Regions from separate parts of the Arthrobacter sp. LAPM80 genome, predicted to be linked through region 2. Evidence: riboswitches for the same ligand, from Rfam matches in the RefSeq annotation. Region 2 holds a riboswitch; each other region holds the start of a gene.
What was found. A riboswitch is a leader RNA that binds a small molecule or an ion and turns the genes downstream of it on or off. The one in region 2 is predicted to bind thiamine pyrophosphate.
Positions count from the first base shown of each region.

Region 1: linked by a shared signal. The riboswitch ahead of thiD (bifunctional hydroxymethylpyrimidine kinase/phosphomethylpyrimidine kinase) and the one ahead of thiO (glycine oxidase ThiO) in region 2 are both predicted to bind thiamine pyrophosphate.
Region 3: linked by a shared signal. The riboswitch ahead of AAGW05_RS11390 (3-oxoacyl-ACP reductase) and the one ahead of thiO (glycine oxidase ThiO) in region 2 are both predicted to bind thiamine pyrophosphate.
Region 4: linked by a shared signal. The riboswitch ahead of AAGW05_RS08245 (ECF transporter S component) and the one ahead of thiO (glycine oxidase ThiO) in region 2 are both predicted to bind thiamine pyrophosphate.

Region 1 covers NZ_JBCHVD010000008.1:143,653-150,665, forward strand. The annotation lists gene proB (glutamate 5-kinase) at 1-631, opposite strand, end outside; partial or broken gene obgE (GTPase ObgE) at 871-2,247, opposite strand; gene rpmA (50S ribosomal protein L27) at 2,388-2,642, opposite strand; gene rplU (50S ribosomal protein L21) at 2,703-3,011, opposite strand; gene thiD (bifunctional hydroxymethylpyrimidine kinase/phosphomethylpyrimidine kinase) at 3,404-5,023, opposite strand; TPP riboswitch at 5,013-5,111, opposite strand; gene AAGW05_RS10470 (Rne/Rng family ribonuclease) at 5,229-7,013, opposite strand, start outside.
Region 2 covers NZ_JBCHVD010000009.1:16,604-23,616, forward strand. The annotation lists gene AAGW05_RS10730 (4a-hydroxytetrahydrobiopterin dehydratase) at 1-198, opposite strand, end outside; gene AAGW05_RS10735 (thiazole synthase) at 219-1,043, opposite strand; gene thiS (sulfur carrier protein ThiS) at 1,103-1,342, opposite strand; gene thiO (glycine oxidase ThiO) at 1,339-2,589, opposite strand; TPP riboswitch at 2,584-2,709, opposite strand; gene thiE (thiamine phosphate synthase) at 2,724-3,401, shown strand; gene AAGW05_RS10755 (MarR family winged helix-turn-helix transcriptional regulator) at 3,997-4,503, opposite strand; gene AAGW05_RS10760 (FUSC family protein) at 4,595-6,061, shown strand; gene AAGW05_RS10765 (LLM class flavin-dependent oxidoreductase) at 6,097-7,013, opposite strand, start outside.
Region 3 covers NZ_JBCHVD010000009.1:141,974-148,986, forward strand. The annotation lists gene bioB (biotin synthase BioB) at 1-5, opposite strand, end outside; gene AAGW05_RS11380 (TetR/AcrR family transcriptional regulator C-terminal domain-containing protein) at 141-677, shown strand; gene AAGW05_RS11385 (LLM class flavin-dependent oxidoreductase) at 674-2,017, opposite strand; gene AAGW05_RS11390 (3-oxoacyl-ACP reductase) at 2,017-2,781, opposite strand; TPP riboswitch at 2,838-2,931, opposite strand; gene AAGW05_RS11395 (ATP-binding protein) at 2,984-4,285, opposite strand; gene AAGW05_RS11400 (malonic semialdehyde reductase) at 4,443-5,072, shown strand; gene AAGW05_RS11405 (family 20 glycosylhydrolase) at 5,394-7,013, shown strand, end outside.
Region 4 covers NZ_JBCHVD010000006.1:86,798-93,810, reverse strand. The annotation lists gene AAGW05_RS08250 (beta-N-acetylglucosaminidase domain-containing protein) at 1-2,401, shown strand, start outside; TPP riboswitch at 2,574-2,691, shown strand; gene AAGW05_RS08245 (ECF transporter S component) at 2,738-3,376, shown strand; gene AAGW05_RS08240 (ABC transporter ATP-binding protein) at 3,379-4,947, shown strand; gene AAGW05_RS08235 (energy-coupling factor transporter transmembrane component T family protein) at 4,944-5,741, shown strand; gene AAGW05_RS08230 (UDP-N-acetylglucosamine 1-carboxyvinyltransferase) at 6,158-7,013, shown strand, end outside.

The DNA.
Region 1 (7,013 bases), on a different contig from region 2:
CCTGGCTGATGCGGGTGGCCCCTTCCGACGGCGGACCGTCGTACAAGGAGTCGACGTCGGAAAGCAGCACCAAGGCGTCGGCCTTCACAAGGTGTGCAACGAGGGCAGCGAGCCTGTCATTGTCGCCAAAGCGGATCTCGTGCGTAGCCACCGTGTCATTTTCATTGACGATGGGCACCACCCCGAGGTGCAGCAGGCGCTCAAGGGCGCGGTGTGCGTTGACATATTGGTGGCGCCGGGTCAGATCCTCCGCCGTCAACAGGACCTGCGATGCAGTGACCCCGTGGGCCGTGAACGCCCGGTTGTACTGCGCCATCAGCAAGCCCTGCCCCACACTGGCGGCCGCCTGCTGGGTTGCCAGGTCCTTGGGCCGCCGGGACAGGCCCAGGGGCATCAGCCCGGCCGATATGGCGCCTGAGGAAACAAGAATGATTTCCGTTCCCGCCAGGCGCCTTTGCGCCAGCACGTCGACAAGGGCGGTGAGCGCCTCCGCGGAAATGCCGCCGGCAACCGAGGTCAGGGACGAGGAACCAACCTTGACCACAATGCGGGCCGCGGTGGCGATCCCGCGTCGTGATTCAAGCGGACTTGCCGTGCCCTGTTCGCTGACTCCCTTTAGCTCGGTGCTCATTGGCCCTGCGCTGCACCTGTCTGATCGGATGCGCCTTCGGCTGCAAGGTCCTCGGCGATGCTGTGGGCCTTGGCCGTGGTCCGGTTGTCACTGAGCTCTGTCCAGATGCCGGCCTTGCGCTCGGATTCCAGCTCGGCGCGCGCGGCAGCCTTTGCATCGCGGCGGTCCTGCTGCTCCTGGCGCTTTTGCGAACGCGTGGGGCGGCTCTCCAAATCGAGCAGGCGCAGGTCGGTGCCGCGGGGTGCGGCGAGGTGCTCGGCACCACCCATCATGGTGGGCTCCCAATCGAAGATCATGCCGTGCTCGCCGCCGATGACCACGGTGTCTCCCGGTGTGGCACCGAGACGGAAAAGTTCCTTCTCGACGCCGGCCTTCGCCAACCGGTCTGCCAGATAGCCGATTGCTTCCTCGTTTTGGAAATCGGTCTGCTCAACCCAACGCTCGGGCTTCTCTCCGCGGACACGGAACAGGGGCTCGAGGTTGCGCTCTTCCCTGACAATGGTGAACGAGGTCGCGTTGATGGCACGCGGGCGCAGCACCACGGGTGCAACCTTGACGGGGGTGTCCAGGACTGCCTGGCGTGCGGCGGAAACAATCTCGGCCATGGCATAGCCGAGGGCCTTCAGGCCTTCGTGGCTTGCGGCGGATACTTCAAAGACTCGGTAGCCGCGTGACTCCAGGTCTGCCTTGACGAACCCGGCCATGTCGCGGCCGTCGGGGGAATCCACCTTGTTCAGCGCAACCAGGCGGGGCCGGGCGTTCAGGGGAACCACGTCGCCGTCGGTTCCCGCAAAGCTCATGTCGACGTCGTACCGGTCCAGTTCGCGCTCAATGATGGCCAGGTCACTGATGGGGTCGCGGTCCGCTTCGAGCGCGGCGCAGTCAAGGACGTGCACAATGGCCGCGCAACGCTCCACGTGGCGCAAGAAGTTGTGGCCCAGGCCCTTGCCTTCGCTGGCGCCCTCAATGAGGCCGGGGACATCGGCCATGGTGAAGCGAACGTCGCCGGCCTGGACCACGCCCAGGTTGGGGATCAAGGTGGTGAAGGGGTAGTCGGCAATCTTGGGCCGGGCAGCTGACATGGCGGCGATGAGGCTGGACTTGCCGGCGGACGGGAAACCCACCAGGGCAATGTCTGCAATGGACTTCAGTTCAAGGACAATGTCGGCCTCTGAGCCTGCGATGCCCAACAGGGCGAAGCCCGGGGCTTTGCGCTTGAGCGAAGAAAGGGCGTGGTTGCCGAGCCCGCCGAGGCCACCCGCGGCAGCGACGTATTCCGTGCCGATGCCCACGAGGTCGGCCAGGACGTTGCCGTCCTTGTCCTTGATGACCGTGCCATCGGGAACTTCAAGGATCAGCGAATTGCCGTCCTTGCCGTCGCGCCAGTCACCCATGCCGGGCTGGCCGTTGCCGCCGCGGCGGTGGGGTGCATGGTGGAAGTCAAGCAAGGTGGTGGTCTGGTCGCTGACACGGAAGGTGACACTGCCGCCGTCGCCGCCCTTGCCGCCGTCGGGGCCGCCCAACGGCTTGAATTTTTCACTGTGCACGGAGACGCAGCCATGGCCGCCAGTCCCGCCGGATACATGCAATACAACCCGGTCAACAAAGCTGGCCAATGAAATCTCCTTGAATAGAACTTGCCTTGCGCACTCATTCTAGTCCGCAAGTAATCGTTGGCCTGAGTCAGGCCGGTAAAGCTGTGTTAAAAGCCAGTGGAGCGAGCCATGCGGCCCGCTCCACTGAAAAAGCTTTGGTATTAGACCGCAGCGACGATGTTGACAACACGACGTCCACGACGTGTGCCGAACTCGACGGCGCCTGCATCCAATGCAAACAGCGTGTCATCCTTGCCACGGCCAACGTTCTCGCCGGGGTGGAAGTGTGTGCCGCGCTGGCGAACGATGATTTCGCCTGCCTTGACAACCTGACCACCGAAGCGCTTTACGCCCAAGTACTGAGCGTTGGAATCACGACCGTTGCGAGTGGAACTCGCACCCTTTTTATGTGCCATTTGAAAATGCCTGCCTTTTTGCTAAAAGTATCTAAGTGGATCGAACTTCGTTGCGCTTGATTAAGCGATTGAAGTGATCTTGACCTTGGACAGTTCCTGACGGTGACCCTGGCGCTTCTTGTAGCCGGTCTTGTTCTTGAACTTCTGGATGACGATCTTCGGCCCGCGAAGATCCTCCAACTTCTCAGCCGTAACCTTTACATTAGCCAGGTCCTTAGCGGCTGTGGTGAGCTTGTCACCATCAACCAAGAGCAAAGCGGGCAGCTCAAGTGTGCTGCCGACTCCTCCGGGGACGCGGTTCATGGTCACGTGGTCTCCTACGGAAACCTTTTCTTGACGGCCGCCTGCGCGGACAATCGCGTACACCACTGGGGAACTCACTTCTCTCGACGTTATTACAAAGTTTTTATGCCGGCACTGATCATGTTTGACCATTGCCAACCGCATGCGCCGCAGTTCAAGATTGAACAGACGCGGTGTGCATACTATGTGCCTCAACGCCGTGGACCTCAATGGAGTTCTGCCATGGAGTGGTTGCCCTAGGTGTTGGCGTAAGCACCGAAGAACAAGAATACGCTAATTCTGTCCCCGGGGGCAAATGACACTGGTTTCGCGTCCTTCCACTGCCGCCTGACAAACATGGTTTGTCAGGAAAACTTGGAGGTCTTGAAACTGCACTTAGCAACATTAGCGCGATTGGCCGGACTTTTTGTCATTTAGGGGGGTGACGCGCTAATTATTTGCCCCACTAGGCGGTGTGGTTAATCACGCAAGTCAGAATCGCCGGCTTCCACATGGACATGCGGGGCCGCAAAAAAGTCCACTTCGTACTGCGCGGAATGGGCAAAGGCCGCCCTCATGCGTTCGCGTTGTGCAGCCGATCCCCCGCGCGCAGCCGCGTCGGCGAAGCCAATGGCGGTTTCCGTGGCACGGGCAAAATCCTCGTCCGCATAACTTTGCAGCCAGTTGCCGTACGGGTGCTCGCCGTCAAAGGAGAGGTAGTCGGCATGCAGCACCCGGCCCACCTCGGCGTAGAGCCAGTAGCAGGGCAGCACCGCGGCCACCACCTCGCCGTAGCTGCCGGTGAAGGCGATTGCCTGCAGGTGGTCGACATAATGTTTGGTTGCCGGGCCCTGTGCACGGCCGGGCAACGTGGCCGGCTCCTGCGGGTACTGGCTGAGCCAGTCGCGGTGCAGTGCCATTTCCACGTCAATGCAGTTTTGCGCCCCGCCGGCCCAGAATTTTTGCTCTGCTTCCGTCGGCGCGAGCGAGCTGGCGCGGGCAAGGACGCGTGAATAGGCGCCAAGATACTGGGCGTCCTGGTCAAGGTAGTAGGCGAAACGGCTGCGCTGCAGGGTCCCGGCTGCCAGTTCCTTGATGAAGCCAAGGGCAAAGATGGCTTCACGTTGCGGCGCACAGTCCTCCCACACCATCCGGGCGAAGCTGCCGGGCACCGGCTGGGCACTTTCCCACAGGGCGTGCAGGTGGTTGACGGGTCCCGCCCCGCTGCCCACGGCAAGCGCGTCCGAGGTTTCAAGTGCCATGCCCAGCCAGGCCTTGGCAAGGCGCACACTCTCGGACCAGCCGCCGGCCCGTTCAGCCCCGGTTTCGGCGGGCCGGAGGGTTGCATGGGCCTGGAGTGTGGCCACGGCTGCCGAGAGCGAGCAGCCGGTGCCGTGCGTATTGGGGGTGTCGATGCGGGGGGCAGTGAATTCCTGGACTGTGCCGTCGGGCCCGATGAGTGCATCGGGGCACTCTTCCCCGGGCAGGTGCCCGCCCTTGACCAGCACGAGGATCCCGTGCGCGGCCGCCAGCTCCCGGCCCTGTTCAAGCGCCTCCTGCCAATCGGCGGCCTGCGGGCGGTCAAGGAGGACCGCCAGTTCCGGGATGTTCGGGGTTGCCAGATGTACGTTGCGGAACAGCTCTAGCAGTGCGTCGCGGGCTTCCGGATCCACCAGCACGTCCCCGCTGGTGGCCACCATGACGGGATCAAGCACGACGACGGCCGGCCGGGTCCGCCTCAGCCACTCCCCCACGGTGTTCATGACCTCCGCGGTGCCCAACATGCCGATCTTGACGGCGTCGATCATGACGTCCGAGGAGACGGCATCAAGTTGCGCCGCAAGGAACGCTGCCGGCGGCACGTGGACGCCCTGCACCCCCTGGGTGTTTTGGGCGGTAAGTGCGGTGATGGCCGCCATGGCGTAACCGCCGTGGGCGGATATTGACTTGATGTCGGCCTGGATTCCGGCACCGCCGGACGGATCAGAGCCTGCAATGCTCAGGACCCGTGGATGGTTCACAGGGTGACTTGCTTGCTGAGCCTCCCCTGGCTGTGCGGAAATCTCGCTGGCAGGGGCCACAAAGGTGCTGGTTGTCATGGGACATCCCTTCGCCGGTGCTAACCGGGCAGGTTCAACGGGTATTGTCTCAGCCGGCCCTGGTGGCCTGGCACCCCGTGTCGCTCCCCAGCCTAGTGCGGTCCCCTCCCCTTTGAACAACTGACCCGCAGCAGTGGTCGAATAACACGCGAAAACGCGTCATATTCGACCACGGCTGCGGGTCAGTTGGAAGGGGTGTGACGTTTTAGAGCTCCGAGGCCGGCACTCCAACCCCAAGGATGATCGGCTCGGCCGCCTTCTTCACCACGGGTGGCGCAGCCGCGGCGCTGCTGTGCGCTGCGGATCCCTGGCCGGCAGAAACCTGTTCCATGGTCTCCACTGCGGTATCGGCCCCGCCCTGTGCACTGCGGGCGCTGCGGTTGCGGCGTCCCCTACGTGCACGTGAACGGTTGCCGCCGCCAGCTTCGGGAGCATCGGCATCGCTCTCGTGTGAGGAGTCGTGCGACGTCTCGTGGCCGGGGGCAGCGAGCTGGTCCAGGGCCTGGGCCAGTCCTGCGAGGGCCGCAGCGTGGTCGGCATTGTTCGTGCCCGGCGTGCTGCCGCCGTCGTTGTGGTGTCCGCGAGGCAGCTCAATGGCTTCCCCGCCCAGCGTCAGGGTTGCCGCATCGGACACATCGGCTGGTTCCGACGCATCCGCAAAGACTGTCTCGCTGGGCGCGGGGGCGTGGTGGTGCTCGTCGCCATCGTGCTCGTGGTGCGAGGCGGCAGCCGCAGCGGCAATGTTCGCCAGCGCGGCACGTGCCTCGTGGGCCCGCTGCGCCTTCTGGGCGTCGCTCACGTCATCCGCGACAGGCGCCGGGGCGATTTCCTGGTGCTGCTCGGTTTCGGGCTGCTGCGTGCGGTTGCGATTTCGCTTGCGTTCGCTGCGGGTCGAGCGGTTGGCCGTGCGGTCGTTGTCGCGGTTCTCCTGCTTGGGGGCATGGACCTGCGCAACTTCGACGGCGGGGCTGTGCGTGCGGCGGTGCTCGACGGGGATCTCGTGCGTGACCATGCCGCGGCCTGCACAGGTGGGGCACTGCTCGCCAAAGACCTCGAGCAGGCCGGTGCCCATGCGCTTGCGCGTCATCTGGATCAGGCCCAGGCTTGTCACCTCGGCCACCTGGTGCTTGGTCCTGTCACGGCCCAGGCACTCGACAAGACGGCGCAGCACCAGATCGCGGTTGGACTCGAGCACCATGTCGATGAAGTCGATGACGATGATGCCGCCAATGTCGCGCAGGCGCAGCTGGCGCACGACTTCCTCGGCAGCCTCAAGGTTGTTCTTGGTGACTGTCTCTTCAAGGTTGCCGCCGGAGCCGGTGAACTTGCCGGTGTTGACGTCAACCACCGTCATGGCCTCGGTCCTGTCAATGACAAGGGAGCCGCCGGAGGGAAGGAACACCTTGCGCTCAAGGGCCTTGTTGATCTGCTCGTCAATACGGTGCGCGGCAAAGATGTCCTCGGGCTGGCTCCACTTTTCGAGGCGGTCAAGCAGATCCGGGGCAACATAGGTCACGTAGGCCTCGATGGTGTCCCACGCGTCCTCGCCGGAGACGATCAGCTTGGTGAAGTCCTCGTTGAAAACGTCGCGGACAACCTTGATGGTCAGGTCGGGTTCGCCGTACAGCATCTCCGGCGCCAGCGTCTTGTGCGAGGAGGCCCGCTCGTTGATGCCTTCCCACTGGGCGCGCAGGCGGTTGATGTCATTGGTCAGCTCTTCCTCGCTGGCACCTTCTGCGGCCGTGCGCACAATGACGCCGGCGTTTTCGGGCAGGTGGTCCTTCAGGACGCGCTTGAGGCGGTTGCGTTCGACGTCGGGCAGCTTGCGGGAGATGCCGGTCATGGAGCCGCCGGGCACGAACACCAGGTAGCGCCCGGGCAGGGAGATCTGGCTCGTCAGGCGGGCGCCCTTGTGTCCAACGGGGTCCTTTGAGACCTGGACGAGGACGGTGTCCCCGGACTTCAGGGCGTTCTCAATGCGGCGCGGCTG
Region 2 (7,013 bases):
GGTGTCATAGCGCCAGTCAAGATCGGGGTGGTGGTCTGCCTTCTGGGCCACCTGCCCGATCGTGGAGAACAGGTCCAGGGCGATGGCCGACGTCGGACACTTCAGTACGGTGCGCAGCTCACCCGTAAGGCGCCACTGCGGCAAAGTCTGAAGCTCTTCGTCAATCTGGGCCCGGGTCAACACATCTTCGGCTGCCATGGCAGGCTCCTTAGTTAGCTCTACAGGTCGGGGCGGCCGTCCATTGCCGACGAAGCCAAGGCATGCGCCCGCTTGGGAATGCGGCCGCCCTGTGCTGCCAGTCTTCCACCGATCACCGCGTGTTTGAAGGCCTCAGCCATAACCACTGGATTCTGCGCCCGGGTGACAGCAGTGGCCAGCAGCACCGCGTCGCAGCCGAGCTCCATGGCAAGGGCGGCGTCCGATGCCGTGCCGATTCCGGCATCGAGCACCACGGGAATGCCGGCACGCGAGACGATCAATTCGATGTTGTGCGGGTTCAGGATGCCCAGCCCGGTGCCGATGGGGGCGCCCAACGGCATGACGGCCGCCGCGCCGAGCCGCTCGAGGCGCAGCGCGAGGACCGGGTCATCGTTCGTGTAGGCGAAGACCTTGAAGCCGCGGTTGACGAGCTGTTCGGTGGCCTCGACAAGTTCGAGCGCGTCGGGCAGCAGGGTGTGCTCGTCCGCGATGACTTCCAGTTTCACCCAGTCGGTTTCAAGGGCTTCGCGGGCCAGCTCGGCCGTCATCACAGCCTCCCGTGCGGTGAAGCAGCCTGCCGTGTTGGGCAGCACGCGGATGTTGTTTTCAAGCAGCAGCCTGAACAGGTTGGTGCCCGATTCGCCCTCACTATCAACCGAATACCGGCGCATGGCCACTGTTGTCAGCTCAGTGCCTGAGGCGATCAGGGCCGCGCCCAAACCCGACAGGCTGGGCGCTCCGCCGGTGCCCATGATGAGCCGCGATCCGAGCGCCACCCCGTCAATGACAAGGGCGTCTTCCTCGATGGCAATCCGTGCGCCGTTGCCGGCAAGTGTTTCAGTCATGGTCGTTCGCTTTCGGTCCGGAGATGTTGGATGTTGGTGTGTTTGGTGCCGTTCATGCCCTAGCCGCCCTGCACGGCCGTGACGATTTCAAGCTCGTCATTGTCCTGCACCTGCGTCGCCGCCCACTGGCTGCGCGGCACAATGTCTGCGTTGCGGGCGACGGCGACACCCAGCCGTCCGCCGTCGGCCGCCTGTCCGCTGGCCAACAGAGCCTTGCCCGTCATGGCCGATACGAGGTCGGCAACGGTGGTTCCTGAGGCGTACGGCTGGGCCGCGCCGTTGATGTTGATGGTGCTCATGAGGGCTCCTGGGTGGTTGGGCCGGCGTTGCGGACCGGCTGGCGTGCGTGCGAAAAGCGGTCGGGCCTGAAGCGTTCCCACGCCAGGTCGGTGATGTTTGTGAGCAATTGCCGCGTGATGCGGGCGGCGATCGGGGTCAGGAGCACGCCGTGCCTGAAGAAGCCGGTGGCGATGATCAGGCCGGTGACGTCCCTGCCGCCAGGTCCGGCAACCCTGCCAAGCAGGGGTGCGTTGTCGGGGGTGCCGGGGCGCGCGCGGGCCGTCGTTTCGATGAGTTCGAGCTCGGCAACGGCCGGCATCAGGACCTGGGCGTCGCGCAGAAGCTGATGCACTCCCCCGGCGCTGACGCCTGCCGATCCGTCCTCGCGGCTGCTGGCACCGATCACCACCGTGCCGTCATCGCGCGGCACGATGTACACCGGCAGTCCGCGCACCATGCCGCGGATGGTTGCGGTGGTCAGCGGGCGCAGGTGCCCGGGAACCCGCAGGCGCAGGATGTCACCGTACACGGGGCGGACGGGCAGTGTGAGGCCTTCGGGCAGGCCGTGGAGTTTCGGCGCGCCCAGGCCGTTGGCCACGATGACCTCCCGGGCGAGGACCCGCCGGCCGTCAGCCAATTGCACACCCGTCACGGCTGATCGGTTGTCCTCGGGGTCCTCGTGCAGCAGTCCCACGGCTTCCTCGGCCACAAACGGATGCCCCTCATGGGGACGGCCGGATGCGGGGGCCGCAGCCACCAGCGCCTCCTGCAATGCCACAGCCATGGCCCGCGGATCAACCTGGTGGTCGGACCCAACCAGGTAGGCGCAGGAAATGTGCGGGCCCACCATGGGCTCCAGGGCACGGGCCTCCCTGATGGAAAGTTGGGCAACCTCCAGGCCATGCAGGGTTTGAACGTCCCGCAGGTCCGACAACGCCTTTCGGTCTGCCGGATCCCCTCCGAGAATCAGGGTCGGGGAGGTGTTGAATCCCGTGTGCAAACCGGCCGGCAGGGACGCCACAAAGTCAGGCCACAGGGCCGCCGAAGCCAGGGTCAGCTCCAGGAGTTCTTCCTCCTGGTAGTGGAGTTCGCTGACGGGTGCCAGCATTCCGGCGGCCGCAAACGTTGCCCCGGCGGCCGGTGTGGGGTCGATGACTGTGACGGTGTGACCCGCCCGCCGGGCTTCCCAGGCGATGCCGAGGCCCACAATTCCGCCGCCAATAACGGCAACCTCGGTGGTCAAAATGTCAGACACAATGGATGCCACAATGCTCTCCTTCCCTACGCCGGCATGATCCGGATCAGGTTCCACGCCCACGTGGGGCGTATTTCGGTCGGCGCAGTCGGCGCCCTCTCAGCCAGCTTCACTGGCTCCCGCGGTACTGCATTAGTCTATGAGACATGAGCTCAAATTCGGCCATCCATGACGCCGCCACCAAACATTCCATTCCCTCAGTCGATACTGCCCGGCTGTATTTGTGCACCGATGCCCGTGCCCGGCAGGGTGATTTCGCCGATTTCCTGCGGGCCGCCTACGCCGGCGGCGTTGACATCATCCAGCTGCGCGACAAGTCGCTTGAGGCGGCCCGGGAACTTGAACTACTGGCCGTCTTGCGGTCTGTGGCGCAGGAATGCGGAAAGCTGTGGGCCGTGAATGACAGGGCCGACATTGCCATGCTTAGCGGCGCCCCTGTCTTCCATGTAGGTCAAAAGGACCTGCCCCTTCCGGCGGCGCGTTCCCTGGTGAAGACTGTTTCGATAGGGCTTTCCACCCATGACCGCGCACAGGTTTCGGCCGCTGCCGCCGATCCAAATGCCGATTATTTCTGCGTGGGGCCTCTGTGGGCCACCCCCACGAAGCCGGGCCGGGCCGCCGTCGGGCTTTCCCTGCTCGAGCACGCCGCGTCCCTGGATACTGCCAAGCCGTGGTTCGCCATTGGTGGGGTTGACCTGGGCAATGTGGACCAGGTGGTTGCCGCCGGTGCGTCCCGCATTGTGGTTGTCAGGGCCATCACCGACGCTGAAGATCCGACGTCGGCCGCACAGGAATTGTTGTCACGGTTGCCCTCGCTGGGCTGATTTTCGCGACGTCGGCACGATGCTCCAATCAAGCACTGTGCCCCACCCGAGGATGCAAACCATGACGCAGCGTGAAATTACCGGCCTCCTTGCTGGTGCGGCAGGTGTCGGATCGCCCCGGATCATCGGGATTCCGGGCTGGGTGGTACGGGATTAGTCTAGGCCGAGAAGCGCGAGGTGGCGGGCGCAGTCCTGAGCCATGTGCCGGCCAGACGGCTCCGGGAAACCGAATCGAGCGGTTCCGTTAACCCCTGTGAATTACGCTCCAGCAGGAGGCCTCGGCACAAGGCCGGGAGCATCCGCGGGGCAAGCCGTCCCGGAGACTGCGGGGCAAGATACTGCCAAGGCCGTGGAGCGCCTGTTGCCGGCGATTGACGCCGAATATGCGGCCCGGGTTGCCCGTGAAAGCCCCGTCCGCCGGGCCGCGCGTGAGCTTGTGCGTGCATTGCATACCGCCGGGTTGAAGCTGGGGGTTGTGACAGGGGCCAGCCTGTTGCAGGTGCTGGAACAGCACGCAGCCACCATAGTCCCGGCACTCACCACCGACCGCCTCGAACTATCGCTGCCCGATGTGGGCGCTGTGCCCGCACCCCGCTTAATCCACAGTCTCGGCCCTGAGCGCGACCTTGCGCAGGAGCGATGCAAGCTGCACCTGTTCCTTGGCACTGAGGCCCTCGAGCACCTGGCTGTCACGCTCCAGGAAGTGGGGGAATTCCCGGTTCACCAGGTCCCGTCCCTGTTCGGTCAATTGCAATAGGACAACCCTTCCATCAAGCTCCCAGGGCAGCCTTTCAACCAGGCAGCGCTGGACAAGCCGCTCGGCATTCTTTGTGGTGGATGCCCCGCTGAGCATGGTGGCGGCCGTGACGTCACTGGCCCGCAGCGGCGAATCGGCCCGGGCCAGCGTGCACAGCACGTCAAACTCGGCGCGGGTGACGGCCACGGGCGCCAGGTCCCGCTCAACGCGCTGGTTGGTCAGGGCGGCAATCCGCGTGATCCGCCCCATGACCTCAACCGTTGCGACATCAAGGTCGGGCCAGTTCCTGGCCCAGCCGTGGCGGACCCTGTCGACGAAGTCTCCCCTTGCCGGTTTTGCATCCATCATGTCAGTCTAGGCGTCCGCCGCATCAAGGAGAGAACTCTCATATCCCTTACATATATTTTACTAGTAAAATACTTGATATCATTGAAGCATGCCCCAGCTCACCCGAATCCACCACACACGCACAGCACTGACCCATCCCGCCGCCCGTGCCACTTGGCGGAACTCCTTTGCCCTACGCCCGGCCGACGCCATTTTCGCACCGGCCATCAAGGTGGGCATCGCGGCGACCCTGGTCCTGGTGGCGGGTGGTCTGTTGGGACAGGAGCAGCTTTCCGGCATCGCTGCCCTCGGCGCCTTGACGAGCGCCTTCGGCCGCTACCAGCCCTATAAGCGGCTTGGGGTGATGCTGGTGATCGTCGCCGCCGCCATGCTTGTGGCGACGGGTGTCGGCGCCCTCATGGGTGCATCGGGTGTGCCCACGGGCCTGGAAATCCTGGCACTCGCACTCATCGCAGGCCTTGCCGCACCCGTGTTTTCCGCCTTCAGGATCATGGGACCTGGCGTGGTGATCCTCGTCTTCGCAGCCTCCGCCGGCGCCGGCTACGCACACACCTTCGACGCCATTCCCCGCGTCCTCGCCGCCCTGGGACTGGGCGTCGTGGTCGGCTGGATGGTGGCCATGGCTCCGGCCCTTATTGCCCCGATGGGCCCGGCCCGCCTCGCCGTGGCCCGTGCCATTGCCGCTGTCACCGGGCTTGGCACAACTAAAGACATGGACGACGCCGGCACCCGCCAGGGCGCGGCCCTCGCCGCAGTGCGCACAGCCAGGGACTCATTGGCGTTGAGTGCGACTCACCCGCAGCGCCGCAGCGCGCGCTCCGTGCAGCTCCGTGCGCAGGCGGCCCAGCTTGGCCTCCTGCTTGATGAGGCCGACGCCGTGCTGGAGCTTCTCAAGGCAGGGAATCATGCCGGCGCCACCTCTGCCTTGGATGGTCTGGCAGTACACGAGGCACAACTGCGCACGGTGTTTGACGCCCGGTCCGTTGCCGCACCGGACGGTGTGTCCGAGGCAGCAGCACAGACCGGTGCTGCAAAGCCGCAGGGAATGTTGTCAGCGGCACGCACGGCACTGCTCTCGCCCTCAAGCGCACATCAGGGCATGCGCATGGCCGCAGCATCGGCACTTGCCGGCTGGGCCGCGGTCGGACTCGGTCTTGACCACCCGTTGTGGGCTTCAATGGGCGCAGTGGCCGCCCTCCAGGGACTGAACTATGGCATGGCCGTCCAGCGTGGCATCCAGCGCGTGGTGGGCAATGTGGCCGGCGCGGTGGTGGCGGTGGTCCTGCTGTCCCTGCCGCTGGGCTTTTGGCCCTCGGTCGCCATGGTCATCGTTTTTCAGGTCCTGGCGGAAATAGTTGTGCTGAAAAACTACATACTGACCACAATCGCCGTGACACCCATGGCGCTGATCATGACAGGCTTGGGCGGGCATCTGGGCCCCGACGCGGCGTTCAGCCGCGTTGCCGACACACTGGTGGGAGTGGTTGTTGGTGTCCTGGTGGCGGCTCTGACCATTTCACTGGCCGACCGCCACCACCTGGGCAGCAACTCCTAGGAAAACCCATCGGGCAAAGTGGCCCGGTGTGAAAGCTACGCCGACGGAGCCAGCTCCATGGCCTGGGCCAGCAGCTCAAAGCTGCGGATCCGTCCGGCGCGTTCGGTGACCTGTGTGGCCACGATGAGCTCATCGGCGCCGGCCTTCACGGCAAATTCATCCAGGTAGGCCCGCACCACAGAAGGAGTGCCGACTGCCGAGTAGCGCATCATGTTCAGGACCTGCTGGCCTGCCGGTGACTCGAGCAGCATGTCGGCCTCGGCGTCGGTGAACGTGCGGCCGCCGCCAACCATCGCGGCCACGCGGCGGCGCTTGGCCGTCAACAGCAGCGCGTCAGCCTCTTCCTGGGTGTCGGCCACAATGGCATTGACGCCTGCGATCACATAGGGCGCGGCAAGTGCCGCGGACGGCTTGAATTCGCGGCGGTAGATGCGCACGGCATCCTCCAGGGCCTGCGGGGCGAAATGCGATGCGAAGGAGTACGGCAGGCCCAGCGCCGCGGCGAGTCGGGCACCAAAGAGCGAGGAGCCCAGGATGTACAGCGGAACGTGTGTGTCCTTGCCCGGGTAGGCATTCACGCCGGAGATCCGGCTCTGGCCCTCAAAGTAGGCCTGCAGTTCCTGGACATCCTGCGGGAAGGTGTCCGCTGCCATGGGGTCCCGGCGCAGCGCACGCATGGTGTTTTGGTCGCTGCCGGGGGCACGGCCCAGTCCCAGGTCAATGCGTCCCGGGTGCAGGGTTTCCAGGGTGCCGAACTGTTCGGCGATCTGCAGCGGCGAGTGGTTGGGCAGCATGATTCCGCCGGCGCCAAGGCGGATCGTCTTGGTGTGTGCGGCAACGTGCGCGATCAACACACTCGTGGCCGATGAGGCGATCGAGGGCATGTTGTGGTGTTCGGCAAACCAAATGCGCTTGTACCCCCATCTTTCGGCCTTTTGCGCCAATTCCACGG
Region 3 (7,013 bases), 130 kb from region 2:
AACATCGTTCAAGTGTCGGGGTTGATCCCCCTACTGTCAATTCGGGCACCCTGACATGGGGCAAGATGGAGGGGTGCCGTTGCGGCACGCAGGGACTCCGGGCAGGCCACATGGGCCGCCGACCGAGGAAGGGACAGGCCATGGCGCTCACGCGCGAGCTGATTGTGGGAACCGCCATGGGAATCCTGCGCGAGTACGGCCTTGGCGATCTCACCATGCGCCGGCTGGCGCGCGATCTGGGCGTGCAGCCGGGAGCACTGTACTGGCATGTGAAGAACAAGCAGGAACTGCTCACCATCCTGGCGGGGATGATCCTGGAACCAGTGGAGAAGACTGCCGAGGTTGGCATTCGATCCTTGGCACTGCAGGTCAGATCGGCACTGCTGGCCGTGCGCGATGGTGCCGAAGTGGTGGCCCTGGCCCATGCACTGACACCCGAAACCCCCTCACCCCTCCTGCGCTTCGCCCCGCTTCTTGCGGCCCGGGGACTGGCGCCCAGGGATGCCGTATGGGCGGCCGGCGCGCTGGTGCACTACGTCCTTGGCGCCGTCACCCAGGAACAGACCCGCGCCGGATTCATCGGCGCGGGCCTGCTAGCTGACAACACCGCTGACACGGACGCAGCATTTTCCTTCGGCCTGGAGCTGTTCCTGGCCGGGCTGCCCGCAGAAGGCTAGGCCGGGACTCCTTCCGTCTGGCTGCTGGCCTCCCCCAGGTGGCCGCGCAGGGTCGTGGCCGTGTATTCCGTCCGGAACAGGCCGCGTTCCTGCAGGACCGGCACCACCATCTCCACAAAGTCGTCCAGGGATTCCGGCAGCAGCGGCGGCATGAGGTTGAAGCCGTCGGCGCCGCCTTGCTCAAACCATTGCTGGATCCCGTCGGCCACCTGCCCCGGCGTGCCGACCATGGTGGCATGCCCGCCGCCGGCCGCGAGCCGGCCCAGCAGCTGGCGCACCGTGGGACGCTCGGCCTCGATGATCCGCAGGATCGTGGCGTAGCGCCCGGCAGGGCCCTTGAAGTCCGACGCCGGCGCCAGGGCCGGTACGGGTGCGTCAAGTTCCCAGCCGCCCGTGTCCCGCCGGACAAAACCGCCGAGCCGGGCAAGCGCCGTCTCCACCGGCAGGTGCGCGTCGGCGGCCGCCTGCTTGGCCAGCGCCTCCTCCCGGGTGGCTCCCACGTAGGTCACCAGGCCAGGCATGATGACCAGGGAGGCCGGGTCACGCCCGGCGGCGGCGGCCCTGCACTTGATGTCCGAGTAGTACGCCTGTGCGCTGGGCAGGTCGTAGGCGACGGCGTAGACACCCTCCGCGTACGTGGCCGCCAGCTCCCGCCCGGGTTCGGAGGCGCCGGCCTGGAACAGCACGGGGCGTCCCTGCGGCGGGCGCGGCACGTTCAGCGGGCCGTCCACGCTGAAGTGTTGACCGGCGTGCAGCAGCGGGCGAATCCTTGAGGTGTCCGCATAACGGCCGGCGCGGTCGGCCACAATGGCGTCAGCGTCCCATCCATCCCACAACCCGTACAGCACCTCGATGAACTCGGCGGCGCGTGCATAGCGCTCCCCGTGCGGCGGCAGGGAGTCCATTCCGTGGTTGCGGGCCTCGGCGTCGAACATGGACGTCACGACGTTCACGCCGGCACGGCCGCCGCTGATGTGGTCCAGAGAGGCGAGCATCCGGGCAGCGTGGAAGGGCTCGTAAAACGTCGAGGAGACGGTGGCAACCAAGCCGATCCGCTCGGTGGCCCGTGCGATGGCGGCCAACGCCGTCAAGGGTTCCAGGTGCCACAACGGTCCGGCGGAGGGATCCCCCACGGATTGCCCGTCGGCGAAGAAGATGGCGTCAAAGAGCCCCCGTTCGGCGGTTTGGGCCAGCCGCTCGTAAAGGCCGATGTCGGCCAGCCCCTCCAGCGGGGAGTCCGGCAGCCGCCACGCCGCCCCATGGTGGCCGCAGCCGTGCAGGAACGCGTTCAGGTGCAATCGGCGCCCCGGCTTCTGGGGCCCGGATGCGGAGGCGGCCATCAGTTCATCACCAGCCCGCCGTCGACCATGAGGTTCTGACCCGTCACGGAACGGGCCCACGGGGAGGCAAAGAACAGCACTGCGTCGGCGAGCTCGGCCGGCGTCGTGACCCGGCGCAACGGGGTTGCCCCAGCAATGTAGTCAAACACCGCGTCGGGGGTGGCGGCACTCGCGTCGGTGGTGCGCAGCAGCCCGCCGGAGACCATGTTCACGCCGATGTTCTCGGGGCCCAGGTCCGCCGCAAGGGTGCGGGTCAGGGACAGCAGTGCCGCCTTGGCGGCGGTGTAGTCGTGGTACGGGACGACGGGGTTGCTGAAGAGGTTGGTGCCGATGTTTACGATCCGACCACAGCCGGCGGCCCGCATGCCGGGCAGGGCAGCCTGGGCCGTGTTCAGCGCTCCCCTGACGGAACCTGAAAACTGGGCGTCAAAGTTGGCCCAGGAGATCTCACCGGCCGAGGGTCGGGCGTCTCCGTTGAAGGAAAAGTCCGCCAGCGCGTTGTTCACCACCGTGGTGACAGGCCTGCCGAAGTGGCGTTCCGCCTCCTTGAACATCGCGGCAACCTCCTCCTGGCTGGTGACGTCGGCCCGCACTGCGTACGCCTTCCCCGCACCGGCCGAAGCGGCCAGTGCCCGTGCGCCCTCCTCGCTGTTGCGGTAGTTGACCACCACGCGGGAACCGGCATCCAGGAACGCCCTGGCGATGGCGGTCCCGAGGCCGCGGCCGGCGCCGGTGACAAGGACGGTTTGTTCTGACAATTCCATGATGTTCCACCTTGAATAAGGCGAAAAGATGGCACGGGCGCGCGAGATTGGCTGCGCGGAAACCGGCATGACATCCCTTCGCTAGTACTAACTAGATCAGGTTCAACGGGTGTTCTTCTCAGCCCCGAAGGGGCACCCCGTGTCACTGCCAGCGAGTCTAGCCCAGTCCCGCCGCGTCCCCGCGCATTGTTACGGCGCTCCCCTATGTCCGGGCCAGGGCGTCAATGTCTTCCAGGAAGTCCTGGGCGACGGCGTCGCTGACGGTCGCCTTCGTCTCGGCGATGGTTTCCAAATAGTCCGCCGTGACCGGGCCGCGGCGGACGGCGCCGTCGGCACCCGGGCCGGGGCCGGCGTCGAACACGGCCTTTTCCAGCGCCCGCTGGGAGGCGCTGCGGGCGGCAAACTCGATGTCCGCGGGCGAGAAACCCGTGCTGGCCGCGACGAGCCGGGGCACGTCCACGTCCGCCAGCACGGACTCGGGGATGAAGCGGTTCCACATCGCTGTGCGGGCCTCGTCGTCAGGCAGGCCGATGGGGATGACGTAGTCGAAGCGGCCGTGGCGCAAGAACGCCGAATCGAGCGACCGGATGAAGTTCGTGGCGCACACCAGCAGCCTGCCGGGCTGGTCACGGAACGCCGGAATGATCTTCAGCAGCTCGTTCGTGACACCCTGCATGGGCGACGGCGGCTCCCCCGAACGCCGCGAAGCGATCTCCTCGACCTCGTCAATAAAGACGACAACGTGCTCCAACTCCGCAATTTCAAGGAAGGTCTGGCGCAGCGCACCGGCGAGCCCGCCGGATTCCCCCGCAAGGCGGGACGGGAACACCTCCACGAACGGCCACTCAAGTCGCGAGGCAATGGCCTTGGCAAAGGTTGTCTTGCCTGTCCCGGGAGGACCGAAAAGCACAACGGCGCGTGGCGGCACCACGCCGAATTCCTCGGCAAGTGCCGACTCGGCCAACGGCATGACGAGCCTGCGCTCGAGCAGTTCCTTTTCGGCTGCCATTCCGGCCACCCGGTCCCACAAGTCGCGCGGGAGGACCCTGCCACCCAATTCCTCCAAGGCGCCACGTTCCGCGCGCTGGACCGGGATGCGCCGTTCAAAGTACCGCAGGTTCTTTTTCACCACAAAGCCGCGGTTAGTGAAGGCCTCAACCCGCGTTTCCGTCTCCGGCATGAGCGCCGAGAGCTTGTTCAGCCCGTGCGTGGCCATACGGTTTTCCACGGCGGCCAGCAGCAGGGTACCAATGCCCTTGCCGCGGAGGACGGGCAGCGTTGCCAAAAAGACTATCCATCCTTGATCATGGGCGGCCCGTCCGACAGCCGCACCGACAACTTGGTCCCCCTGGATGGCCACCACGGCATGGTCCTTCTCGCAGGACGCCAGGACTTCGGAGAGGTCATAGACGGGATCAACACCGTTTTCGCGCAGCGACTGCCACAACTCGAGGATGCCCTCGACGTCCTGTGAATGAAAATCCCGGATGGTCCATGCCGTCATGTAACTGCCGCTCCTTTGCGTTGACGCTGACCTGCATCATGTCACTGTGTCCCACGTCACGGCAAAACGGGAAACAATTCCGGGTGCCGCAACGCTGTAACTCTATGAAAACAATCTTTGCAGCATCCGTGCACTCAGCATTAGGAGAACCAGAACCTTGAGTATTGACATTGCCACCGAAATCGAACTTAACGACGAACTCATCCTGGATCCCAAGGCTGCCGCGGCGCTGTTCCTTGAGGCTCGCACCGCCAACGCCTGGTCGGATGAGGAAATCTCGGATGAGACACTGCAGGCCGTCTACGCTTTGACGAAGATGGGCCCCACAGCCATGAACATCCAGCCCCTGCGCATCACCTGGGTCCGCTCCGGTGAAGCCCGCCAGCGGCTGGTTGAACACATGAATGAGGGCAACAAGGCAAAGACCCTGACGGCCCCCATGGTTGCCATCCTGAGCTTCACGAACGAGTGGCACGACCTACTCACCACCACTGCGCCCCACATGGCCGGAATGGTCCCCACCTTTGAGGCGAGCGTTGAGACACGCAACGCCATGGGGCACAGCAACGCGCACCTGCAGATCGGCTACTTCATCCTGGCCGCCCGTGCCGCAGGTCTGGCCGTTGGCCCCATGACGGGAATGGACGCCGCCGGCATCGACGCCGAATTCAACGCCGACACATCCCGCACGACCATCATGGTGGTCAACCTTGGCAAGCCCGCAGAAGACGCCTCCCGCGCCCGGCTCCCCCGCTTGAGCTTCGAGACGGCCACCGAAACCTTGTAACAATCAACCCCGTCCCTCCGGCCCCGCCGGAAAGGGGACACCGGCGCGCTGCCCGCGGTTTTTCACCACAGGTAGCGCGCCTTTTTGTGCCCCAGGGCCAAATGGAGCGGTGTTGGTGATCGGAGCGAGGAAGTTCTTCTGACGCTTTTTCAGGCATCGGATCAGCGAAAGCAAAAACCCTGAACCCGTCATGTCAGCTCGGCACTGCCCTGCGGCACGTAACGTGCCGAACATATCTGCCCTTTCGCGATTGCTATCGATAACATACAGTTTGTGTGATTTGTATCTCTCCGTTCAGCAAAGGACAAAAACTTGCGTTCCATGTGGAAAAAAACACTAGCGATGGCGGTGGTGACACCGGCGATGCTCCTGACCATGGCAGCCCCTCCGGTGATGGCCGCCCCCGGTGACCCTGCGTCGACCAATCTCGCCCTGGCTTCAGCTGGGGCCACCGCCACCTCCTCGGGTGACGAGTCCACCACGAGCAACGGTGCGGACCTTGCCATCGATGGCAGCGGCACCACACGTTGGTCTTCAGAACACTCCGACAACGCACAGCTGACGGTGATGCTGGCCAAGCCCGCCGCGATTGACAAGATTGTCATCAAGTGGGAAAAAGCATGTGCAGCCCAGTACAAGCTGCAGGTCTCAACCGACGGCGTGACTTTCGTGGACGCCACGGATACCATCTCACGGGCCGACTGCGCGCCGGAGACACCCGACACCCAGACCATCAAGTCTGCCCTTGCTGGCACAAAGTACCAGTACGTGCGCATGCAAGGCATCGCCCGCACCCCCATCTCGGGAACAAAGTGGGGCATCTCCCTCTTCGAAATGGAAGTTTGGGGCGTCCCTGCTGCTCCCGCCAAAAACATTGCCCTGGCGACGGCCGGGGCATCGGTCACCGCCTCCGGCCAGGAAGTAGCCAACCAGTGGGGCCCCGGTCTGGTCATTGACGGCGACACGGACAGCACCAAGCCCAACGCCCAGCAGTCCCGCTGGTCCTCAAACACAGCAGATAACGCCAACATCACCATCAAGCTGGCTGCCCCGACCGTTGTTGACCACGTGGCCATCGTGTGGGAAAAGGCCTGTGCCGCAAAGTACAAGCTGCAGGTCTCCACTGACGGCACAACCTTCGTGGATGCCACGGGTGTGATCACCCCTACATGCAACACGCGAGACGTGCAGAAATTCAATGCCGACGTTGCTGGTACCGCCTACCAGTATGTTCGCATGCAAGGCATTGAACGTACCCCGATCGGCGGCCAGAAATACGGTATCTCCATGTGGGAGTTCGAAGTCTGGGACGGCGCCGAAGCCACCACGCCAACACCAGTGGCAGAGCCCATCAACCTGATCCCGCTGCCGGTCAACATGGAAACACCAGACAAGGCCCCATTCAAGCTGGGCACGGGCTCACGCATCGTTGCAAACAATGCAACCAGCAAGAAGAGCGCAAACTTCCTTGCCCAGATTTTCCGCACCTCCACCGGGCTGGCGCTGCCGGTGGTGGACGGCAGCACCGGCGACGCCGATGACATCGTGTTGCTTCAAACCCCCGGCAACATCCCCAATCTGGGCGATCAGCTTCAAGCCGAGGCGTACACGCTCAGCGTCGATGCGCTCACCGGCACCAAGATCACCGCAGCCACGGACGATGGCATCTTCAACGGCGTCCAGACGCTGCGTCAACTTTTCCCGGCCTTTATTGAGTCAAAGACGTTGGTCAACGCCACGTGGAACGCTCCGGCCGTGGAAATCTCCGACGCTCCCCGTTTCGACAAGCGCGGCATGATGCTTGATGTCGCCCGTGAATTCAAGAATCCCACCGAAGTCAAGGCCATCATTGATTCGCTGGCCTCCTTCAAGATCTCCACGCTGCATATGCACCTTGCCGACGATCAGGGCTGGCGCATCCAGATCACCAATGACGGCAAA
Region 4 (7,013 bases), on a different contig from region 2:
ATTGGCGGACCTGAAGGAATTGGTGGACAAGGCAAACGCCAACCATGTGAACTTCACCTTTGCACTGTCCCCGGGCAACGACGTTTGCTATTCATCGGACGCTGATTTTGCCAGTACCATTGCCAAGTTTGAGCAGTTGCGCAACATTGGTGTGAGCAGCTTCTACGTTGCCCTCGATGACATCAACCCTGTTCTGAACTGCGCCGCGGACAAGGCAAAGTTCACCAACACCGGCTACCGGAGCCTTGCCGACGGACAGGCGTTTTACCTCAACCGCATTGTCAACGACTACATCAAGGTGCACAAGCTGCAGCCGCTGCAGACCGTTCCCACCAACTACGCCGGTTCCGCCGCTGACCCGTACAAGGACCAATTCGGCCTGGCCACGGATGATTCCATTCTGATTCAGTGGACAGGTGAAGGGGTCTTCTCCGACACCATCACGGAAGCCTCGGTTACCAAGGCAGTCCAGACCTACAACGCAGAGCACTTCTACATCTGGGACAACCTGCCCGTCAACGACGGCCAGCGCGGCCGCCTCTTCCTCAATCCGCTGGAAGGACGCGATCCCAACCTGTACAAGCACATTGACGGCATCACCTCGAACCCGATGATCGAGGCCTATGCCTCAATGATCGCCCTGGCGGGTTTTGGTGACTACTCCTGGAACAGCCCCGTCTACAACGCGGCAACCACGCAGTCCGCCATCATCACCGAGCTTGCAGGCCCCGACGTGGCAGTCCGCAAATCTCTTGAGACATTCGTGGACCTGAACCAGAGTTGGAAGCCCTATCGCCCCACCTCCAAGACGGCTCCGGCGCTGACAGCGGATATTGCCTCATTCTGGACCGCCTTCGACGCGGGCAACGCGGCAGGCATGGCGCCCCTGAAGGACCGCCTGGCAATCATCAAGGCCGGCCCCACAACCCTGGCGACCATGGCCATGGGAGGCTTCTACGCAGACTCCAAGCCGTGGATTGATGCGGCCGCCCATTGGGCCACGGCCATGCAGGAGCAAATCTCCATGCTTGAAGCCATCAAGAACGGCAAGGGCGTTGCCGCCACTGACGGCGCACTGGCTGCAAATTCCGAGATGGCCCTCGCCAAGCGAGCGACCGTATCCGACGTCGGCCCGAACAACATTGGCACCAAGGCGAACGTCATCGTCCCTTCTGTGGGTGACGGCCTGTTTGAAATCTTCACGACAGCCGCAAAGCAGCGCTACAACACCTGGTTGAACCTGACCCCCGTGGCATCGGCCAACCGTTTCGCGGCCACTGCGACATCCTCCCTGCCCACGTATCAGAGTTACGCCACCTCTCGGATGGTGGACGGGGACGCCAGCAGCCTGTGGTGGTCAAGCGCCCCGCCGGTTGTCGGTTCCAGCGTGACCATCGACCTGGGCGCCGTGAAGGACGTTGGCAAGGTCGTGATCCAGCAGGCCGATTCTGATTCCAATACAGGCGACATGTTCTACCACGGACGCGTTGAGTACTCCACGGACAACGCCGCCTGGACGGCCGCAGGAACCTATGACAGCAAGCCGCGCATCGAGCAGAGCTTCGACACACCAGTCAAGGCCCGCTACATCCGCCTTGTTGCCACGGGGACCAACACGGGAGGGCAGTGGATCAAGATCCGTGAATTCCAGGCGTTCGAAGCCACGCAGAAGTTGAGCACGAACCTGCCAGGGGCCAACGGCACAGGGGCTGAGAGTGCGTTCGACGCCAGCATCGGCACGGCCTTCGAGTCGGCCGCCGTGCCGGTTGCGGGATCGCAGCTGAGCTACATCATGGATGCCCCGGCCGCCATGAAATCGGCCGTTGTGGTTGGCAATGTGGCCGGTGACCTGCAGGTGAAGGTCGACGGCGCATGGGTCACCCTGGGTGCCTTGAACCCGGCGCTGAGTTTCCAGGAAGCCGTCCTGAACCAGGCAACCGTCGAGGGTGTCCGCATCCTGTTCACCCCGGGTGCAGTCAGTGCCGCCGGCGACAAGCCTGTCGTGTACGAACTCGGACTGCGGGCCACGGGCCCGGTGGCGGGTGGCCCCTACGTTGGTGACGTAGTTGAACCGACCCCAACACCTTCACCTAGTGCTACGCCGAGCGCTACTGCGTCGGCTACCGCAACAGCAACGGAATCCTCCACTCCGACGGAGTCTGCCAGTGCCAGCAACAGTGCCACGGCCAGCGCCAGTGCGACGTCGGAGAACACCGGCACGCCGACCATGACTGCAACCAAGACCGCAAACGGTGCAGCCACCACTGCGACCACCACAGCCGCGACTGGTGATGACCTCGCCAGCACGGGCTTCAACCTTGGTGCGGCCGGCGGGATCGCCATGCTCCTCATGCTTGGCGGCCTGATCCTTGCCCGCCGCCGCTCGGTGCGCCAGCACTAGGAACCAGCACCAGGAAAGCACTGCGGGAGTCCGCCCCAACGGGCAGGCTCCCGCGGTGCTTTTTTGTGCGCCGTGCCGGGCGCCGCCCGGCCCGGCCGCCTCGACGCAAGGGGGCATTTATAAGACACATTGGCCCCCCGGCATGCAGCGGGGGTATGCTGAAGCCGCAATTCAAACACGACAGGGGAGCGTCCACCCATCCTGGGTAGCGGCGCTGAGAGTGCGGTTCGCCGCAGACCCTCGAACCTGCTCCGGTTAGTACCGGCGAAGGGAGTCGAGTTCTCTTCGGCTGCGCGGAAATACCGTTGCGGCCGCCCCTCCTGAAAAGGAGGACTCATGAACAAGTCACTGGCCGGCGAAAACGCCGCGCAAAACAAGCACAACCAGGCATCGCGCAAGAGCAGCTGGCGGGTTGTTGACATCGTTGTGGTGTCGGTCCTCGGTGCCGCCGTGGGTGTCATCTTCTGGCTATGGTCCGCCGGCTACGGCCTGATTAGCGCGTTCACCATCGCCTTCCCGCCCGTTGCCGGACTGTATGGCGGCGGCTGGCTGATTGCAGGCGTCCTGGGCGGTCTGGTAATCCGCAAGCCCGGTGCCGCACTGTATTGCGAGCTGATCGCGGCAAGTGTTGAAGGCCTGCTGGGCACGCATTTTGGCTTCACTGTGCTGCTTTCCGGCCTGGTCCAGGGCCTCGGCGCGGAGGCGGCGTTTGCCCTGTTCCGTTACCGCAAGTTCACGCTCCCCGTTTCCGTGCTCGCGGGGGCGCTTGCAGGCTTGGCCATGGGCCTGAATGACAGCTTTCTCTGGAACATCGTCTGGGCCTTTGAATGGAAGCTGGTCTACGTGGTCCTGGCCATTGTTTCTGGGGCCGTCATTGCCGGGATCCTCTCCTGGCTCGCGGTGCGCGGCCTGGCCCGGACCGGTGCACTGGCCAACCTGCCCTCCCGCGGAGCCGCCACGGAACGGGTGGTTTAGCCGTGGGTTCCAACAGGAACGACGGCGCCGGGAACCGGGGGGCTCCGGTGCGGGTCACCGCCCGGGGCTGGGGATTCCAGCATGCGGGCCGCCGGGGCCGGGCCGTCCACGGCCTTGATCTGAACATCGCGCCGGGGGAGCGGGTCCTGCTGCTCGGCCCCTCCGGCGCGGGCAAGTCAACGCTGCTGCACGCCCTGGCCGGTGTGCTGGGCGAGGACGAGGAGGCCAACGAGGTAGGTGAACTGCTCATTGACGGCCGTCCCGTGGCGGAATCCCGCGGCCGGGCCGGTCTCATGCAACAGGACCCCGACTCCCAGGTGGTCCTCTCGCGCATTGGCGACGATGTCGCGTTCGGCGCCGAAAACCTTTCCGTCCCGCGGGAGGAAATCTGGCGCCGCGTGCATGACGCCCTTGAATCCGTGGGCCTTGACCTGCCCCTGGACCACCCGAGCTCCGCACTTTCAGGTGGTCAAAAACAGCGCCTCGGCTTGGCCGGCATGCTCGCCATGCGCCCCGGACTGCTGCTGCTTGACGAACCCACCGCCAACCTCGACCCCGCCGGAGTCATGGAGGTGCGCGATGCGGTCCGCCGCAGCCTCGACGAAACCGGCGCAACCCTCGTGGTCGTCGAGCACAGGGTCTCCGTCTGGCTCGACGTCGTTGACAGGATCGTCGTCCTGGCCCCCGACAGGCTCGGCGAACCCGGCGGTGTCCTCTTCGACGGCCCGCCCGCCGCGGTCCTGGCGCAAAGCCGCGATCTTCTGGCACGCGCCGGAATTTGGGTGCCCGGATATGTCCCCCACGTCCGGCCCCGCGTCAATCCAGGCTTGCGCATCCCCATGGACGACGCCGGAACCGGCCTGTTGCTTGAAGCGTCGGCTCTTGCCGTCTCCCGCACCAAGGGACGCAGGCGGCACCCGGTGGTGCCGGCCGCAATCGTGCCTTCCATCAAGGTTATGGCGGGGGAGGCGCTGAGTGTGACAGGCCCGAACGGGTCGGGAAAATCTACGCTTGCGCTGACAGTTGCAGGCTTGCTGCCGCCGGTTGGCGGGGAGCTTGCGGCACTGCCCGGGCTGTCGCGCGGGGCCGGATCCTCGCCGTTGAAATGGCGTGGGCGGGAACTGATCAGCCGGATCGGCACTGTCTTCCAGGAGCCCGAGCACCAGTTCATTGCCGGCAGCGTCAGGGATGAGCTGATGCACGCGCCGAAGCTGCTTGGCCGCGGCGAGGAGGCGGTCGGGGAACTGTTGGTGCGCCTGCGGCTTGAGCATCTTGCCGGGGCGAATCCTTTTACGCTGTCCGGCGGTGAGAAGCGCCGGCTCTCTGTTGCGACGGTGCTTGCGGCGAGTCCGCAGGTGCTGGTGCTCGATGAGCCGACGTTTGGTCAGGACGCGAACACCTGGGCGGAACTGGCGTCGCTGCTGACCGAACTCCTGGATGCGGGCACCGCCGTGGTCTCGGTGACGCACGATGCCGCCTTCACCGCCGTGCTCGGAGGAGACCGGTTGGTGCTGGGCAACCCCGAGCCGGCAGGTCGCGTGGCTGCGCACCAGGCGGTGATGGGGCTGTGAGTGTTGACATCATTGCCACACCGCGCTCCGATGCGTGGCTGGCCCGTGCTAATCCGTTGGCGAAGTTGGGCGCCGGAATGGCAGTCACCATTGTGCTGCTGATCAGTGTCGATTGGGTGTCTGCCACGGCAGCCTTGGTGCTTGAATGTGCGTTGCTGCCGCTCGCCGGTTTGAGTGCGCGCATGCTGGCGCTCCGGGGCTGGCCCATCTTGGTTGCCGCTGTTGTGGGCGGTTACGGGACAGCCCTGCTGGCACCAAAGACGGGGGAGATGCTGCTCGCACTGGGACCTGTCACCTTTACAACGGGTTCGCTGGAGGCGGGTGTGGCCATCGCATTGCGTGGACTGGCCATCGCCCTCCCCGGCATCATCGTGCTTGCCTCCACCGACCCCACCGACCTGGCCGACGCGCTCGCGCAAAAGTTGCGGTTGCCGCATCGCTTTGTCTTGGGTGCCCTCGCAGCCATGCGCCTTGTGGGCCTCCTGGTGGCTGAGTGGCAAACCCTGGGCATGGCCCGGCGTGCCCGCGGGGTGGGCGGGGAACCCGGATTTTTCCGCGGCATCAAGGCCCAGCTTGGCCAGGCCATGTCCCTGCTGGTGCAGGCAGTGCGGCGGGCATCGCGGCTTGCCGTCACGATGGAGGCCAAGGGCTTCGGTGCGGGACCGCGCACCTGGGCGCGGGAATCCAGCTTCGCCCGGCACGACCTCGCCGTGGTGGGCGCAGGAGTGGTGATTGCGGCAATGTCCGTGGGCGCCGCCGTGGTGCTTGGCACCTGGAATCCGGTGTTTGGCTGACGCTGGGGAACATGCGGCGACACAACCGGGAACCATCCGTTGTGTCGCCGCCGGAAGGGTTGGCGCGTCGCTCGCCTATGCGGTCTTCATCCTGGTGACGAACCCGTGCGACGTGCTCACAGCCGTCGCGGAACGCATCACGAATCTGGCCGCCGGTCGCATTTTCAGCTCAGGGGTCTGCCTCTCCGGCGCCCGCATTGCAGCCGTGGCTCGGCACGGGCGGCGCGGCATTCACTCCCTCGTGGTTTGCCATGTCGGGCCGGGGGCGGGGTACGGTAGAGGAAGTAAATGACTCAAACATATTTACGCCATCGAATTTATCGCACGTAACGGTTATTAATTAACGTTTTTCGCGAGAACTGTCCAAAGCGTCACATTTGTCCTGCTAAATATGCATCTCATGATATAAAAGTTACATGACTCAAATGGCTGCAGAAACCGTTGGCGTATTGGTGCGGGATGCACGCAATGAAAAAGGCTGGACCCAGGGAGAATTGGCAACCCATTTGGGCACGAGTCAAAGCGCCGTGGCCCGGATGGAACAGGGCAAGCAAAACCTGAGCCTGAAGATGATCCAGCGCATGGAATCCCTGCTTGAAGCCAACCTGTTCAGCATTGGCGCGGCAAGCAAGAGCGCAGTGACCCATCTGCGCGTCCACGGCGGCCGTGAACTCTCCGGCAGCGTCGCTGTCAACACCAGCAAGAACGCCGGCGTCGCCCTGCTTTGCGCCAGCCTGCTGAACCGCGGCACCACCACCTTGCGCCGCTTGGCCCGCATCGAAGAAGTCAACCGCATCGTGGAACTGCTCACGTCGATCGGCGTCGAGTGCACCTGGCTTGAAGACAACGACCTGCAGATCCGCCGCCCCGCCGTGCTCGATTTGGCCGCCATGGACATTGCCGCCGCCAAGCGCACCCGCAGCGTCATCATGCTGTTGGGCCCCCTGTTGGATGAAGAAGACACCTACCGCATTCCCTATGCCGGTGGCTGCGACCTCGGAACCCGCACCGTGGAGCCGCACATGCAGGCCCTGCGCGAATTCGGCCTCACCGTGAAGGCCCACGACGGTTTCTACCAGGTGCAGGCTCCCGTCAGCGACACCGAAGACCGCACCTTTGTGCTGACCGAGCGCGGTGACACCGTGACCGAAAACGCCATCATGGCCGCCGCGCACCGCGAAGGCACCACCGTGATCCGCAATGCCAGCCCGAACTACATGGTCCAGGACCTCTGCTTCTACCTTCAGGGCCTGGGCGTCGGTGTTGACGGCG